Regions from separate parts of the Shewanella sp. K8 genome, predicted to be linked through region 3. Evidence: predicted binding sites of a transcription regulator. Region 3 holds the regulator's gene; each other region holds the start of a gene.

Region 1 (4,254 bases), on a different contig from region 3:
CGCTCGGCCTCGTAGCTGTAACGTGAATCGCCGTCTCCGGGTTGAATACCTATATAGTTTCCCGAGAACAAGGCATCCAAACCTTCGACACCTGTGATGGATGCTTTGGGGGTCACCAGCCAGAACTTGGTTTCATCCCTGAGGAAAGGCTCGGCGCGGTAGTCCATCAATACATCGACATTCACACCCTGCAGCTCTTCATCGATGGAGATATCCACCACCTTGCCGACGGTCAGGCCTTGATAGCGCACCAGCGTCTTGCCTACGTCCATACCACTGGCACTGGGGAAGTGGATCCGCACCTCAATGCCGGATTCCTTGATGCTCTTCAGCCCCAGCCAAGCGCCCAAGGCCAACGCCACTATAGGTAACAGCCAGATGGGGGAAAAAAGCTTCTTTTTGACTATTTTAGGCTTTTCGATTTGCGTCATCTTCTGTGTCCAGTTGATCCCAAAGTAAACGTGTGTCCAACACCTTGGCCGCAAGTTGGGTAAAGAGGATGACCAAGGCAAACGCAGTTGCTGCCGGCGCCGGCTTGGCGTCCAGCAATTGCCCCATATTAACCAGGGCAACGGTAATGGATATGACAAACAGATCCAGCATAGACCAGCGTCCAATCCATTCTATGATATGAAACCCAGCCATCAGTGGCCGTTTGGGGATAGGCAGGTTGAAACTGATCGCCGTCAGATAGAAAGCCAGGCCGATAATCTTCAGCCAGGGCACCAGAATACTGGCGGTAAAGACTATGATGGCGATGGGTAACATATCCGACTGTACCAGATGGGTGATGCCGGAAAAAATGGTGTCGTAGGTAACCTTGCCCTGTTTGGTGAGCATGGTAATGGGATAGATGTTGGCCGGGATCAACAAGATGGCTGCCGTGATCAGCAAGGCCCAGCTTTTTTGCAGACTGGTTTCGTCCCTTAGCCTGAGTGGGTTTTGGCAGCGGCTGCAGTACTCATCCTCTATCAGGTTGAGTTTCTTGCAGGCAGGGCAGGTGCACAGGCCCATGTCTTTGCCCTGGATCTGCTTTCTAGCTTTCATCGAGAAAACTCCACATATGCTCCAGGTTATATTCGCGCTGCAGGAAGAGAGTCACCAAAAACAGCATGGTAAAACAAAAGGTTCCCATGCCAAAGTAAACATCGGAGAAGTCGGACAACTGAAAGGCGGAAACCAGGAAACTGATCACATAAATTTCCAGCATGGTCATTTGCGACAGCAGGCCTTGCTTCTTGAGCAACCAGGTGAGAACCCCTCGCCAGAAGTGATGCTGCACCAGACCTGTCTTGATGATCAGTACCTGAACAAAAATCGACAGATTGAGTACTCCTGGGGCTATTACTGCCGCCACCAATACGGCAATCCCCACTATCCAATAACCTTGGTCAATTACCGCCAGGGCACCTTGGTATGCGGTCGTGGTTCTGACACTGCCGAGAAAGTGCATTTCCAATACAGGTAGCAGCATGGCGGGCAGATAAAACAGCAGGGCACTGATACATAACGCCAGCATGCCATTGATAGAACAATAGGGCGCATCATAAAGCGCTGTATGGCATCTGGGACAAAGCGCTCTGACGCCGGAGGGCAAGGCGCGTTTACTCACAGCCAAATCACAGGCGCGGCAGAGCACTATGCTGCAGTCCGGTTTGTTGTCGCTTGGAGTATAAGCTTTCAAATGCTGGATATGTCCTGTTCTGGCCATGGTGACCCAAACTTAGTCGTCAACACACTAACTGCGTTGCGCGTGGGTCCATTGGAGTTAATCGACAAAACAAACTCGCAAATACTATCAGAAAGAGCGCGTCTCTTGCATCTATAGCGCATTTTATGTCACTCTATATACTGTATATTTAAACAGTGTGAGGAAGGTCATGGCCGTTATAACTCAGTACGTTGTGGTCAGAGAAGGGGTTGAGAAGATGACATTTACATCTAAGAAGGAGGCAGACGCCTACGATAAGATGCTCGACATCGCGGATAACTTAATCCCCTTTATTCAAGCCAGTGAATTGGAACTGGATGATAATACAGCGGAAAAACTTGCTTTTTATTTAGCTTCTCATAAAGATACACTGGCGAATCTGCTCAAGGGCGCCCCGGTAAAAGCACCGGCCCCCGCCAAGAGCAGTAAGAAGAAGACAGAACCAGAAAAGGCATAACCCGGGAATACAGATGAAAGCTCAGTTTTACGATACGCTCAACCGTCAGGTACAGGCACTGTTTGCCGGTGAAGACGATGTCATTTGTGCCATGGCCAATTTCTCAGCTTTGCTGAATGAACACCTTGAAGACATCAATTGGGTGGGCTTCTATCTGCTCAAGGGTGAGCAACTGGTGCTTGGGCCCTTTCAAGGGAAACTGGCCTGTACCCGAATTCCAATGGGCAAGGGGGTCTGTGGCACCGCGGCCGCCAAGGCCGAGACTCAGTTGGTTGAGGATGTACATCAGTTTGCCGGACATATCGCCTGTGATGCCGCCAGCAACTCGGAAATTGTGATCCCTGTTTACCAAAAGGGCGAACTGATTGCCGTGCTGGATATCGACAGTCCCAGCCTGTCGCGCTTCGATAAAGAGGATCAAGCCGGGCTGGAGACCCTGGTGCAGAGTCTGGAAAAGTGCTTATTTGGTTAATTCCCGTACAATCTGCCACAATTGGTGGTCGCTTTAAGGCGCGTGCAGCTTATAATAGGCGGCCGCTTTGAGGGCCAAATGACCGTTTGTGGTGCTTGGCCGTATCAGGCTGAAATGTTAAGTTTTGTGTAATGCCTTTGGCAATGGCCGAATGCATGCTAATTTGTACGTTATCCCCCAAGGGGTTAACGAAGATGAACGACGCCGTGAGTACAGCAGACCTAACTGACCACTGACGTCCCCTGTTAACTGTGGAAGTAATGATGGAATCAACAGAAAAGTTGACCGACACCAACGCTATTCTGGCGTATTTGTATGAAACATTCCCTTTGTGCTTTATTGCCGAAGGAGAAACCAAACCACTGAAGATAGGACTGTTTCAGGATTTGGCTGAAAGGTTGGCTGATGATTCCAAAGTCAGTAAGACCCAACTTAGGGTCGCCCTGAGACGCTACACCAACAGTTGGCGCTATCTGAAGTGCATCAAGGAAGGCGCTCAGAGGGTGGATCTCGATGGTAACCCTTGCGGCGAACTGGACCCAGAGCATATTGAACATGCCAAGGCGACGCTGAAAGAGAGTCAGGAAAAAGCCAAGGCCCGCCGTGCTGCCGAGCCAGCCAAAGAAGGTGAAGCCAAAAAAGCCAAGCCTGCGCGTAAGCCTCGTCCTCAAGGGGACAAGCCCCGCAACGAGCGCCCACGCAGCGATAAAAAGGCGGCCCGTAAGCCTGGCAAGCCTGCCGCTCCAGCCGTGGAATTGGTACCAGCCGTATTGGAAGAGCTGAAACCTTCACAGCGAGTGAATGTCAAATTGGGTATGACACCGGTAGCCGGTGTGATCCTCGACATCAATAAAGAAGATGTTCACGTCCAACTGGATTCCGGCCTGTCAGTTAAGGTCCGCGTGGAACATATTCTGCTGTAAAATCATCAAATAGAAAGGAGTAACTTGCTGATGCGAAAATTTATTCTTGCTGCATCGATCGCCAGTGTCTTTATGGGAGCCCAGGCGCTGGCTATCTCACCGGCAGTCCCGGTCAGCGAGTTACCCCATTTGCAACAGGAGCCGCAACACAAGGTTGCCAGTAAACGGATAACCGGCCTGTTCAGTCGCTCCCATTATCACAGATTCGATCTGGATGATGCCTTCTCACAGCAGATCTTCAAACGCTTTCTTGAACAACTCGACTACCGCCGCAATGTATTGTTGCAGAGCGATATCGACAGTTTTAAGGTTTATGCCAATCAGTTTGACGATATGGTACGCAGCGGCGATCTGGAACCGGCGTACAAGATGTACGATCTGGTGCAGCAGCGCCGTTACGAGCGTTTTGCCTATGCCTTGAGTCTGCTCGACAAAGAGATGGACTTTAATCAGGCCGGCGATGCTTATGTCTTTGATCGTAAAGATGCCGCCTGGCCCAAAGACGAGGCCGAGCTCAACGAGCTGTGGCGTCAGCGGGTCAAGTACGATGCCCTCAACCTCAAGCTGACCGGTAAAGAGTGGCCGGAGATTGTTGATGTGCTGGGTAAGCGCTACAACAACGCCATCAAACGCTTGAAGCAAACCAACAGTGAAGACGTGTTCCAGGGGCTGATGAATGCATTTGCCCGCA
Region 2 (4,254 bases), on a different contig from region 3:
CAAGCGCTCTTTTGCCAAGCATTATAAGCATGCAGCGCCAGAATACCAATTAGATTGCGCAGGGTATGACGCCTGATACAGCCAAGGTACAGAGAGCGTTAGCGGCATAAGCCGAAACCCAATAACCTGAGTCAGCAAATACCATTTGCCACAGGCGCAGAATCACTCAGGGGATGGAGCCCTGAAGGCTACGGCAAGTTTTAACGGGACAGATAAAGTCAGCTAAAAGCGCCAGAACGGAGTGTTAACAGCTGAGTGTTACTTTGGCGTGCAAACAACGACTGCAACTCAAGGAAAGTAAATGCTGGGGTTTTGTAAAACAAGGTCAGTTTGGGATGCTTTAGCAGCGGTAAGCTTAGTTGTGAAGGGGCAATTGTGATAGAGGGAAAAGTCAGTCGTAAGGGTCATATTCAAGGGCATATGCCACTTGATCATAACTAAAGCCCTGCCCCATCAAGTGACGAATTCGACGAGCTTTTTCTTTCATATCATCTGCGGGACTATCACCGAATTTCTTCAGCGCGCGCGTACGGGCCAAGGCAAACCAGTCACAATCACTGGCATCCAAAACCTGCTCAATACATTGTTTATTTAAGCCCTTTTGCATCAGTGCCTGACGCACTTTCCCCGGGCCGTGGGCCTTGGCAATATGGCTGCGCAGCAAGGCTGCAGCGAAACGCTGATCATCGATAAAACCTTTGGCTTCCAGAGCATCCAAAGTCTGTTCAACTTCCGGCGACTCAAAGCCCTTGTCCAGCAAGCGGCTCTTGAGTTGCTCGCGGCCATAGTCGCGGCGCGCCAATAGCGCGACCGCAACATCCATTACCGACTGGCTCAGAAGACTTCTCCGGTTTCCAGATCGACATTGCCTTCACCTGTCTCGGCGCTGGCAGGAGCCGCTTCAGCTTTGCTGAGCAGTTTAGCGCGCAGTGCCGCTTCGATTTCGGCTGCCACTTCGGGATTTTCCTTGAGGAACTTACCGGCATTGGCGCGGCCTTGACCTATCTTGTCACCTTTGTAGCTGTACCAGGCGCCGGATTTTTCCACCAGCTTGTGGGCTACGCCCAGGTCAACCAACTCACCGGTACGGTTGATCCCCTGACCATAGAGAATTTGGAAATCGGCTTGTTTGAAGGGGGCGGCAATCTTGTTCTTAACCACTTTAACCCGAGTTTCGTTACCAACAACCTCGTCACCCTCTTTGATAGCGCCGGTACGGCGAATATCGAGACGAACGGAAGCGTAGAACTTAAGGGCGTTACCACCAGTGGTGGTTTCAGGGTTACCGAACATGACCCCTATCTTCATCCGGATCTGGTTGATGAAGATAAGCAGAGTGTTGGACTGCTTGAGGTTACCGGCCAGCTTGCGCATTGCCTGGCTCATCATACGGGCCGCCAGACCCATGTGGGAATCACCGATTTCACCTTCGATTTCAGCCTTGGGCGTCAGCGCCGCCACTGAGTCAACAATGATGACATCGACGGCGCCACTGCGAGTCAGCGCATCACAGATCTCCAGCGCCTGTTCACCTGTATCTGGCTGAGAACACAGGAGGTTATCGATATCCACGCCCAGCTTCTTGGCGTAGATAGGATCCAGTGCGTGTTCGGCATCGATAAAAGCACACACTTTGCCTTCACGCTGCGCCGCAGCAATCACTTCCAGTGTCAGGGTTGTTTTACCAGAAGATTCAGGACCATAGATCTCAACGATACGGCCCATTGGCAGACCGCCGGCCCCCAGAGCCACGTCCAGAGAAAGCGAACCGGTAGAGATGGTTTCGACATCCATGGTTCTGTCTTCACCCAGTTTCATGATAGAACCTTTACCGAACTGCTTCTCTATCTGTCCCAGAACTGCGTTCAGCGCCTTCTCTTTGTTTGGATCTATTTTCATTCCTGTTCCCTCTTGATTGCGGCGCAATGCGCCGCCTGAAATCTATGTTGCCGCTCCTTTTAAGAGCTTTGGCGTCAATACCAATCTGCCACCTAGTATACTGTACAATCATACAGTATCAAGTGCTGGTGATAATTTATTTAAAGGCCGCTTGCGGATCAATCACTTGTGACCGAAAGCATAAAATTTACCCGCCCACGACTGGTTCAGTGATGAATAACTGATACTATTGGCGCCATTGTCGAAAGGGCAACCGCTCTTGGAAAAACAGTCAAGGAAACATCTGAAAGCTCCCATGAATGCAGTGATCACGCCTATGGATAACCCTGATTTGGAAAAACACACCCCGATGATGCGACAGTATCTGTCGATGAAGGCGCAGCATGCCGAAATGCTGCTGTTTTATCGCATGGGGGACTTTTACGAACTGTTTTACGATGATGCCAAAAAAGCCTCCGAGCTCTTGGGTATTTCACTGACGGCCAGGGGCAAGAGTGGCGGCGATCCTATTCCTATGGCGGGTATTCCCTATCATGCGGTGGAAGGTTATCTCGCCAAGCTGGTGCAGCTCGGTGAGTCGGTTGCCATCTGTGAGCAGATTGGTGACCCGGCCACGTCCAAAGGGCCGGTCGAGCGCAAAGTGGTGCGCATAGTGACTCCCGGAACCCTCACCGATGAAGCGCTGCTGCAAGAACGTCAGGATAACTTGCTGGCCGCCGTCTACGAAGGCAAGAACGGTTTTGGCTACGCCACCTTGGATGTGGCCTCCGGCCGTTTTGTGATTGCCGAGCTGGCCACCCTTGAATCATTGGAGGCAGAGCTGCAACGCACCAAACCGGCCGAGCTGCTCTACAGCGAAGACTTTTCCCAACAAAGCCTGATCGCCGGCATCAAGGGCAAACGCCGTCGTCCCGAGTGGGAGTTTGACTTGGATACCAGCATGCGATTGTTGCTGGATCAGTTTGGCACCAAAGATCTGCGTGGTTTTGGCATAACAGACGCCAGGCTGTCACTGCAGGCCGCCGGCTGCCTGATGCAGTATGTCAAAGATACCCAGCGCACCGCCCTGCCCCATATCAATGCCATTACCCGCTTTAACCAGAGCGACAGCATAGTGTTGGATGCCGCCACCCGTCGGAATCTGGAACTGACGGTGAACCTTGCCGGTGGCCGGGACAATACTTTGGCTTCGGTGCTGGATGCAACCGCTACCCCCATGGGCAGTAGGATGTTACAGCGCTGGATCCATCAGCCACTCAGAGATCATCAACAGATAGGCCTGCGACAAACTGCGGTGGCGGAGTTGATTGCCAGCGGCCTGTTCGAACCGTTGCATGATGACCTCAAGGCGCTCGGTGATGTGGAGCGGATCATGGCGCGCCTGGCTCTGAGAAGCGCCCGCCCGAGAGACTTTGCCCGTCTGCGGCAAGCGCTGGCGCTGTTGCCGCAACTGCAGCAACTATTGGCAAATACGCAAAGCCCCGAGCTTGGCCGTTTGAAACGCCAGCTCAGTGAATTCCCTGAAGAACTCGCGCTGCTGGAGCGGGCCATTGTCGACAACCCACCGGTACTCATTCGTGATGGCGGCGTGATCCGCGATGGTTATCATGCCGAACTGGATGAATGGCGCCGCCTCAGTGAAGGCGCCAGTGACTATCTGCAACAGTTGGAAGTCAGGGAAAAAGAGCAAACGGGAATAGCCACCCTGAAAGTCGGTTTCAACCGGGTACACGGCTACTATATCGAAGTTTCCCGCGGCCAGTCGGCGCTGGTGCCTCTGAGCTACCAAAGACGCCAGACATTGAAAAACACCGAGCGCTATATCATCCCCGAGCTGAAAGAGTATGAAGAGAAAGTGCTCTCCAGTCAGGGCAAGGCGCTGGCACTGGAAAAACAGCTTTGGGACGAGCTGTTCGATCTCCTGCTACCCAAGCTCAGCGAGTTGCAGGCCTTTGCCATGGCGGCGGCCGAGTTGGATGTACTGAGCAACTTTGCCGAGCGGGCCGACAGCCTCAACTACAACCAGCCGGAATTGAGCGATAAGCCGGGCATACATATTGAAGCCGGGCGTCACCCAGTAGTTGAGCGGGTCAGCCAGGCTCCCTTTATCGCCAACCCGGTAACTCTTAGCCCTGAGCGTAAAATGTTGGTGGTCACAGGCCCCAATATGGGCGGTAAGTCCACTTACATGCGTCAGGTGGCACTGATCACCCTGATGGCGCATATCGGCAGCTTTGTGCCGGCAGATAAGGCGATTCTAGGGCCTGTTGACAGGATCTTCACCCGTATCGGCGCCTCGGACGATCTGGCCTCGGGCCGCTCCACCTTTATGGTGGAAATGACAGAAACGGCCAA
Region 3 (4,254 bases):
GGGCAAAATCCAGAAGCTCCAGTTGTTCATCCGCGGCAGCGCCATATCCGGCGCACCTATCATCATGGGGATCAACCAGTTGGCCAGACCGGTAAAGGCCGGCATCACGGCGCCAAAAACCATGATAAGGCCATGAACTGTGGTCATTTGGTTAAAGAAGTTGGGCTCGACCAGTTGCAATCCGGGCTGGAATAATTCAGCACGGATCACCATGGCCATGGCGCCCCCTATCAGGAACATGATGAAGCTGAACCAGAGATAGAGTGTGCCTATGTCTTTATGGTTGGTGGTCAGCAACCAGCGCATGATCCCCTTGGGGGCGTGATGATGCTGGTGTTCCTGTTCAGCGATTTCCTGAACGCCGGCTTCGGCATCTTGACTGAATGAGTTCATCTTCTCCCCCTACTGCCCGTGGTTATTGACGTCGGCGGCTTGCACAGTGTCGCCTGTATTATTGCCCCAGGCATTACGCTCATAGGTCACCACAGCAGCCAGTTCCTTGGCGGTTATCTGTTTGCCGAAGGCCTGCATGGCGGTGCCTGTCTTGCCATGGATCACTATGTCCAGATGGGCAGCGATTGGGCCTATGGCAATAGCACTGCCCTTGAGCGCCGGGAACACCCCTTGAAGTCCGGCGCCGTTGGGCTGATGACAGGCGGCGCAACGCGCCATATAGATCTGTTCGCCAAGCGCCATGGCCTCATCATGGCTCATGGTCTCACTGAGGGCCGCCTGAGCTTCTTCGGCGGCCGTAGCCGCGGCTTGTTTCTGTTCCGCCATCCAGGCGTCAAACTCATCTTCTGCCAGTACCTTCACCACAATCGGCATAAAGCCGTGGTCTTTACCGCAAAGCTCGGCACATTGGCCGCGGTAGATCCCCGGTTTGTCCACCCGGGTCCAGGCTTCGTTAATAAAACCGGGATTGGCGTCTTTTTTGACGGCAAAGGCGGGCACCCACCAGGAGTGGATCACATCATCTGAGGTCATCAGGAATCGGACTTTGCGATTGATGGGCAATACCAAAGGCTTGTCGACTTCAAGTAAGTAGTGCTCGCCCTTGGCTTCCTGGCCTTCTATCTGGGATCTCGGCGTTGCCAATATGCTGAAGAAGTCGATGTCTTCGCCGAAATAGCTGTAGTGCCATTTCCATTGCGAGCCGGTGATCTTGACCGTCAGGTCGGCATCACTGGGATCTTCCATGGCAATCAGCGTTTTGGTTGCGGGGATTGCCATCAGGATCAGGATTAAAAAGGGGATAAGCGTCCAGGCAATTTCTACCTTGGTACTTTCATGGAATTGGGACGCGACTGCCCCTTTGGACTTCCTATGGTTGATCATGGCGTAGATCATCACGCCGAATACGACCAAACCTATGGCGCAACAGATATAAAGAATGATCATGTGCAGGTGATACACCTTGCCACTGATCTCAGTTACCCCTTGAGTCATATTCAAGGGCATATCTGCCTGAGCGCCTGGAGACAACAAGCTGACGCACAACAAGGTCAGCAAAACACACAGCCATTGCTTCACAAGACATCTCCTCTGTCAATTGCATTCGCAACTACAAAGAAGAGTCACACAGTAAGTCTTTGCTCTATGCAAACTCTTCAGTTCCCAAAAAAGCAACGATGACTTCAAAGTGCGGCGGCGGTTTCACTTAGCTCTAGGTATACAGGTGGTGACCACTGTTGCACTTACCGCTGAATATACTCAGCATTTCCGGCGACGGCACCACTCGTTATGAACCGAAATGGGGCGGTCAACCTACGACGAATTGCATGGAGATAACACAATCGTTGTTCTTACATTACTTGTAGATTAAATATTGATCAAGATCACGATGTTTTCTAACTATATGAAAAAAAAGCGTCTGTTAATCCAGAGGTGAATTCTGTGTGAGTAGCAGAGCTGCGCGGTTTGCCGCCGATTGACAGGGGAAGGCATTGCACCAAAAAGGCACAGAAAAAAGGCCATCCCAGGGATGGCCTTTAAACACAATCAATGGATGGAGTGGGTAAGTTCGTTGAGGTGGTTATCCACCTCTTTCGCCTGCTGTCCCGTTTCCAACACTATGCCCATGGCTCTGGCGTTACGGGCGACCAGCTGCAATCGGCGGTTATCACGGGCATCCAGGCTGTCTATCCAACTGATCACTGCACTGGAGGTGCCGTTGGTCAGGGCTCTTTCCGTTGCCCACAAGGCTTCTACTTCATCCTTGGTGCGCACCAAGAGTACTCTATCCATTCTGACACCGGCCCTTGCTAAGGTTTCTTTGTAACCTATGCTGGCCGGGGCGTTAATCAAGACTATCCAGCGTCCCTGTTGACTCAATTGCGCCAATTGAGGGCAGAGGCGCAATAATTCCTGACGTCCCTGGCTATGGCTGGCCAAGCTGGAGATACCGGTATGTTGCCAAGGCTGATTGCCGGCAATACCGGTGTCTGTCCACAGGCCTGGGTGTCTTGGGGCGTTGCCAGTCATTATGCTCATAGCCAGTCTCCATTGCGTATTATCCCTACCGCCAGTCCTTCAATGGTCAATGGCTGGAAAGTCAGGTCGACTTTGATTGGGGAGTAAGCCTCGTTCTCGGCATGTAGATAAACCACATTACCTTTCTTTTCAAAGCGTTTCACAGTTACATCGTCTTCAACCCTGGCCACCACGACTTGACCGTTACGGGCTTCCTGTACCTTGTGAACCGCCAGGAGATCACCTTCGAGAATACCTATGTTCTTCATGCTGTCGCCGCGTACCCGCAGCAGAAAGTCGGCATTGGGGTGGAACATGCCAGGGTCGACCTGGTAATACTGCTCAACGTGTTCCTGTGCCAGTATGGGTTCACCGGCGGCAACCTGACCAATCAAGGGCAAGCCTGTTTCTGACTCCGCTTGTTCATCATGAGGCAGGCGAATACCACGAGAGGTGCCTGGCATGATCTCAATACAGCCTTTCTTGGCCAATGCCTTGAGGTGTTCCTCGGCGGCATTGGCGCTCTTGAAGCCCAGCCGGGTAGCAATTTCGGCCCGGGTTGGCGGCATGCCGGTGTCGGCTATATTGCGTTTAATCAGTTCCAGAATCTGTGCCTGGCGCGGTGTCAGTGGTCTCATGGTAATTCCTGTTTTTTCATACAGTACCTGTCAGTATATACAGTATTTTTATCAGTGCAAGTATTAACCAAAATTGAAACTTTTAGGGAGTGGCTAAGTAAGCCATTCGGTGCTTTGGTTTTAACGGCTTGGCCCATGCAGCATGGGGAGTTCAAGGCATTGGCCAGAGAAGCTGCCGGGGCCGGTTCGCACCTTCCCTAGCTAAGGTTCAGGAAATTCTGGTATTCTATTGGGCTATTGATTGTGGCTCAGACACTGAAAAAAATGTCCAAACAAGATTCATTCTGGTTTAAATCTCTTCGCTGGCTCCAAAGCAAGCTGGTGCATACCACTGTGGTGCCTCAGGATCCTTTCGCCGATTTGAACCTGGATCCGGCCAAGCCGATGGCCTATGTAATGAAGACGGAATCTGTCAGTGATATTGCGGCATTGGCGGAAGTCACCCGTAAGTTTGGTTTGCCTTGTCCTTATGAGGCACTCAAGGTTGATGATATTACCGTTCCCCGAGTCGTCTGCCTGGAAGGAGCCAAGCCCCTATTCGGCAAGCGCAAGAGCAACAAGCCATTTCTCAGCTGTTTCACTTCTCTGCTGAACCTGCATCAGGCCAATCCACAACTGGATATTCAATTGGTGCCAGTGAGCCTCTATTGGGGCCGCACTCCTGGTAAGGAAGATGACAGCATGCGTGCCGCCGTATTTGAGCGGGAAAATCCCACTTGGCTGCGCAAGTTTCTGATGATCCTGTTTCTGGGGCGCGACAACTTTGTGCAGTTTTCCAATGCCGTGTCGTTGCGGCTGATGGCCGATGAACATGGGACCGACAAGGCTATTGCCCATAAGTTGTCACGGGTGGCCAGGGTACATTTCCGCCGGCAACGCAAGGTGATGACAGGACCCGTGCTGCCCAACCGTCAGGCTCTGTTCAATGAGTTGCTGCGCTCGGAAACGCTGAAAAAGGCGATTAAAGAAGAGGCCGCTGCCAAGAAGATCCCCGAGGCCAGAGCCCGGGAGATGGCGGAAGAATATCTCGATGAGATTGCCGCCCACTATTCAGACAGCCTGGTGCGTATTGCCGAGCGGATCCTCACCTGGTTGTGGAACAAGCTCTACAAGGGGATCAACATCAAGGGCGCCGAGCAGATAC

The links. Region 3 encodes LexA, which represses DNA repair genes until DNA is damaged. Its sites were predicted from a motif close to TACTGTATNNNNATACAGTA; they were not measured.
Region 1: a site for LexA is predicted at 1,850-1,869, ahead of ON072_RS13115 (YebG family protein). Genes of this name have one in related genera too.
Region 2: a site for LexA is predicted at 1,998-2,017, ahead of recA (recombinase RecA). Genes of this name have one in related genera too.

Annotation. Positions count from the first base shown of each region.
Region 1 covers NZ_JAPEHY010000022.1:75,574-79,827, reverse strand. Annotated here, with positions in the region: gene ON072_RS13130 (PqiB family protein) at 1-431, opposite strand, end outside; gene ON072_RS13125 (paraquat-inducible protein A) at 409-1,047, opposite strand; gene ON072_RS13120 (paraquat-inducible protein A) at 1,037-1,684, opposite strand; gene ON072_RS13115 (YebG family protein) at 1,881-2,168, shown strand; gene ON072_RS13110 (GAF domain-containing protein) at 2,182-2,640, shown strand; gene proQ (RNA chaperone ProQ) at 2,904-3,563, shown strand; gene prc (carboxy terminal-processing peptidase) at 3,594-4,254, shown strand, end outside.
Region 2 covers NZ_JAPEHY010000010.1:96,640-100,893, forward strand. Annotated here, with positions in the region: gene ON072_RS07700 (regulatory protein RecX) at 392-823, opposite strand; gene recA (recombinase RecA) at 835-1,899, opposite strand; gene mutS (DNA mismatch repair protein MutS) at 2,216-4,254, shown strand, end outside.
Region 3 covers NZ_JAPEHY010000024.1:44,444-48,697, forward strand. Annotated here, with positions in the region: gene ctaD (cytochrome c oxidase subunit I) at 1-393, opposite strand, end outside; partial or broken gene coxB (cytochrome c oxidase subunit II) at 412-1,533, opposite strand; gene ON072_RS13770 (cell division inhibitor SulA) at 2,002-2,493, opposite strand; gene lexA (transcriptional repressor LexA) at 2,490-3,110, opposite strand; gene plsB (glycerol-3-phosphate 1-O-acyltransferase PlsB) at 3,375-4,254, shown strand, end outside.